DNA from 2 places in the Actinomadura luteofluorescens genome. Region 1 is predicted to be linked to the other one. Evidence: riboswitches for the same ligand, from Rfam matches in the RefSeq annotation. Region 1 holds a riboswitch; the other holds the start of a gene.
The links. A riboswitch is a leader RNA that binds a small molecule or an ion and turns the genes downstream of it on or off. The one in region 1 is predicted to bind glycine.
Positions count from the first base shown of each region.

Region 2: linked by a shared signal. The riboswitch ahead of gcvT (glycine cleavage system aminomethyltransferase GcvT) and the one ahead of gcvP (aminomethyl-transferring glycine dehydrogenase) in region 1 are both predicted to bind glycine.

Region 1 covers NZ_JACCBA010000001.1:9,362,951-9,365,330, forward strand. The annotation lists gene BJY14_RS43020 (lysylphosphatidylglycerol synthase domain-containing protein) at 1-991, opposite strand, end outside; glycine riboswitch at 1,263-1,357, shown strand; glycine riboswitch at 1,358-1,467, shown strand; gene gcvP (aminomethyl-transferring glycine dehydrogenase) at 1,528-2,380, shown strand, end outside.
Region 2 covers NZ_JACCBA010000001.1:6,210,284-6,212,663, reverse strand. The annotation lists gene BJY14_RS28995 (hypothetical protein) at 111-455, shown strand; glycine riboswitch at 865-960, shown strand; glycine riboswitch at 965-1,054, shown strand; gene gcvT (glycine cleavage system aminomethyltransferase GcvT) at 1,128-2,222, shown strand; gene gcvH (glycine cleavage system protein GcvH) at 2,295-2,380, shown strand, end outside.

The DNA of each region.
Region 1 (2,380 bases):
CCAGTTCCAGGGACCGGCGCAGCGACCGCAGCGTCCGCCCCGTCGTGGCGCCGCGCAGCCGCAGCAGCCGCCAGACCCGGTACAGCAGCCCGGCGGTCTGCTGGTCGCGGTCCAGGACGCGGACCTCGATGTCCCAGTCGCCGTGCGCCCCCCGGCCCGCCGGGAGCCGGGCGCCGTACCCGTCCTGGGGGCAGGAGGCGAGGGCGACGCCGTAGCGGCGGCTCTCGTCGGCGGCGTGCGCGTCGTCCAGGCGCGCCCCCCGCTGCGGGCGCAGGCCGAGCCGTTCGAGCGCGGCCACCACGGCCGCGCCGGACGGGCGCGGGTTCGGCGTCCCGACCGCGTAGAGGGTGCCGTGGCCGATGGCGCGGCCCAGCAGGTAGGTGGCCGCCAGCGCGGCGACGGAGGCGTAGGACGCGGTCAGCCCCGTCAGCGCCGCCAGCCCGATCATGGTCCAGGTCGCGGCCTGCCAGCGGGCGCGGCCCGCCATCCCGACCGCGCTGACGAACGCGATCACCGGGGCGATGTCGGTGTGCACCGGCGCGGTCTCGGTGCCGCCCCAGATCAGCGAGTCGAGCACGCCGCCCGGCGCGGCCCGCACCACCAGGTCGTCCAGGCCCACCGTGACGCCGAAGGCGATCATCGCGGCCAGCAGGGCGATCGCGACGCGCATGCCGTCCTTGTGGAACAGCCGCTCGATCGCGAACGCGATCGGGACGGCCAGCACCCCGAAGCTGGACACCAGCGTCGCCAGCGTCAGCAGCGGCCGCGGCGCGTGCGCGGTGCCCTGCGCGATGTCGGTCTGCAGGCCGTGGGTCGTCTGCTGCGCGATCGACACCAGCAGCATCACCGCCGCCAGCCCCACCACGGACGCCGCGAACCGGATGGCGTCGGAGGGCCGGCGGATCCGGTACGGCTGGGCGGGCTCGTCGACGGGCGCGGCCGCGGCGGCGCCCTGCGCCGGGCGCACCGCGCCGTCGTGGGTCTGTGTCACGCCGTACCGCCGCCCTGACCATCCGCCATCGTGATCAGCGTCCCAGACCCGGCGGCGCGCCGTCGAGTCGCGGGGCCGCCGCCGGGACGCGCGTCCATCCCGCAGCCTCATCTCCCCGCCCCCGTGCGGCCCGGAACCGTCGCGTCCCAGGTGAGTCAGCACATGGTACTCGCCGGTACGGCCCCGGCGCCCGGCGGCGCGGCCCCTTGCGGCGGGCCGGAACGACGTCGCGGACGCGCCTTTGGGTAGGGTTCGACCTAGGACATGCCGTCGACCCTGTGCGGGAGAGACCCCACGCCGCCAGCGTGGGGCGCCGAAGGGGCAACCTCCCCGGAACCTCTCAGGCAAAAGGACCGCGCGGGCGAGGCACCTCTGGAAAGCAGGCGCCGGTCCCCCCACGGGGGCGGGCGGCTCACCGAAGGGGAAACCCCGCCGCGCGGGTGAAGCTCTCAGGTGCCGATGACAGAGGGGGAGACCGGCCCGCCGGCCAGCGCCGGCGGCGCACCTGAGCGACCGCAGCAGCCAGGAGGCCCTCCATGACCGCCCAGTTCTTCGCCCCCGTGGCCGCGCCGCAGCATCCGCGGTCGGCGTTCGCCGACCGGCATGTGGGCCCCTCGCCGGACGACCAGGCGAGGATGCTGGCCGCCATCGGCTACTCCGGCGCCGAGGCGCTGATCGACAAGGCGGTCCCCGCCGCGATCCGCACGTCCCGGCCGCTGGACCTGCCGCCCGCGCTGAGCGAGACGGCCGCGCTGGACCGGCTCCGCGAGCTGGCGTCCCGCAACACCGTCCTGACGTCCATGATCGGGCTCGGCTACCACGGGACGACCACGCCCGGTGTGATCATGCGCAACGTGCTGGAGAACCCGGGCTGGTACACCGCCTACACCCCCTACCAGCCGGAGATCTCCCAGGGGCGCCTCGAAGCCCTGCTGAACTTCCAGACGATGGTGGGCGACCTGACCGGGCTGCCCGTCGCGAACGCCTCCATGCTGGACGAGGGCACCGCCGCCGCCGAGGCCATGGCACTCGCGCACCGCGTCTCCAGGCGCAAGGAGCCCGGGACGTTCCTCGTGGACGCCGACGCCCTCCCGCAGACGATCGAGGTCGTCCGGACCCGCGCGATCCCGCTCGGCATCGAGGTCGTCATCGCCGACCTGTCCGGCGGCCTCCCGGACGGCGACTTCTTCGGCGTGCTGCTGCAGTACCCGGGCGCGTCCGGCGCCGTCCGCGACCTGGAACCGGTCATCGCGCAGGCCCACGAGCGCGGCGCCAAGGCCGTCGTCGCGGCCGACCTGCTCGCGCTGACGCTGCTCCGCCCGCCCGGCGAGTCCGGCGCCGACATCGCGGTGGGCTCCGCGCAGCGGTTCGGCGTCCCCTACGGGTTCG
Region 2 (2,380 bases), 3.2 Mb from region 1:
GCTTTGATGCGCGGTGCTAACCCGCCCGCGCGTCATTGGCACGGGAGCCCGTATCCACGGGAAGGGCCGACCCCGCATCATGAGCCCCCACCCGCCCCACGGAGGTTCCCTTGAAGCGCGGTCACATAGCGGCAACGGCGCTGATCCTGCCCCTGGCCCTGGCCGGCTGCGGCGGCGACGACGGCAAGCCGACGAGCGCCTCGTCACCCCCGCCCCCGACCGCCGCGACGACGGCCCCGTCCACCCCCAAGCCCGGCAAGGGCACCGAGACGACGCCCCTGCCCCCGGCCCAGTCCAAGGCGGTCAAGGCCTTCAACGACTGCATGCAAAAGCAAGGCGTCCAGATGCCGACCCCCAACCCCACGAGAACCCCCGCCCCCGACGAGCTACAGAAGATCAGAACCGCCCTCCAAACCTGCGTGAAGTCCATGTCCACTCCCCCCACCCCCCACTAAACAAAGACGCCCACCCCCAAACCGCCGAAGGCGACCCGAACCCCCACCCGCGCAACGCCGAAGGCGACCCGAACCCCAACCATCGTCCCGAGCCGAAGCGGGGGAGACCGCAACACCAACAAGGAGCGCAACAGCCGAGACGACCCGGGCCAAGGGACTGGCGGAACAGGCGCACCCCAGCAGCACCGTCTAACGAAGCCACCTCAGCCGCCGCCTCAGCCCCGCGACAGCCTCAACACTCGCGATCGCGTCCAAAGGCAGGTTCGAGCTTGCGAGAACCTGATCGCGCAGCGAGCCGCCAGGCGAGCCGGAGCGATGCAGCGATCGCACGCGTTTTTTCAGGTCGGGGCCCCCAAGGCCCCGACCTGAAAAAAAGCAATGAACACTGCTAGCCTTCTTCGACAGCTGATGATCCCGTGCGGGAGAGTCCCTCGCAGCCGGTGGGGGACGCCGAAGGAGCAAATCCTCCCCGGAACCTCTCAGGCCCATGGACCGCACGGGCCAGGCGACCTCTGGAAAGCGGGGACCGTGGTCCCCCGCCGAAGGTGAAAGCCGGCCGCGTTGCGGCGGGTGAAGCTCTCAGGCGCCGATGACAGAGGGGGAGGCACCGATACGCCCGGTGCGCGAGTGGGACGATGGACCACGCGCGCCCGTGACGAAGGAGCCGATCCCATGTCCGCCGATCCGACCGTGAAGAAGACGCCGCTGCACGACGTCCATGAGGACCTCGGCGCGAATCTCGTCGATTTCGCGGGCTATCTGATGCCGCTGCGCTACGCGAGCGAGACCGCCGAGCACCAGGCCGTCCGCACGGGTGCGGGGCTGTTCGACCTGTCGCACATGGGGGAGATCTTCCTCTCGGGGCCGGGCGCGGGGGCCGCGCTGGACTTCGCGCTGGTCGGGAATCTGTCGCCGATGCCGGTGGGCAAGGCCCGCTACACGATGATCTGCGGGCACGACGGCGGCGTCCTGGACGACCTGATCGTCTACCGGCTCGCCGACGAGACGTGGATGGTGGTGGCGAACGCCGCGAACGCCGCCGTGGTCCGGGAGGCGCTGGTCGAGCGCGCCGCGGGGTTCGAGGCCGCGGTGGACGACCGGTCCGACTCGTACGCGCTGATCGCGCTGCAGGGGCCGCGTTCCCAGGGGATCCTCGAGGGGTTCACGGACGCGCCGCTGGGGGACCTGAAGTACTACGCGATCCTGGCGGGGCGGGTCGCGGGCGTGGACGCGCTGGTGGCGCGCACCGGGTACACGGGCGAGGACGGGTTCGAGCTGTTCGTGGACGCGGCCGACGCGGTCGGGTTGTGGCGGGCGCTCGCGGCGGTGGAGGGGGTCGTCCCGGCGGGGTTGTCGGCTCGTGACACGTTGCGCCTGGAGGCGGGGATGCCGCTGTACGGGAACGAGTTGACGGCGGAGACGACGCCGTTCGAGGCGGGCCTCGGCCGGGTCGTGAAGCTGGACAAGCCAGGCGATTTCGTGGGGAAGTCGGCTCTGGCGGCGCAGGCGCAGACCCCGCCGGGCCGTAGGCTCGTGGGACTGGTCGCGCGGGGGCGTCGCGCGCCCCGCAAGGGGTACCAGGTGGTCACGTCCGGCGGCGCGCCGTGCGGAATCGTGACGAGCGGCGCCCCGTCGCCCACACTGGGCACGCCGATCGCCATGGCGTACCTCGACAGCGGCGTCGAGGAGGCGGGCCTCGCCGTGGACGTCCGCGGCCGGCAGGAGCCGGTGGACGTGGTGGCCCTGCCGTTCTACAAGCGTCCCTGATCTGCAAGCGTTCCTGAACAAGTTGTCCGGCGGTGTGGGGCGCGCCCCCACAGTGGAAAGAGAGAAGTGATCGTGAGCGTTCCGGAGGAGCTCCGCTACAGCGAGGAGCACGAGTGGGTGTCGGGCCTCGGTGGCGAGGACGGCATCGTCACGGTCGG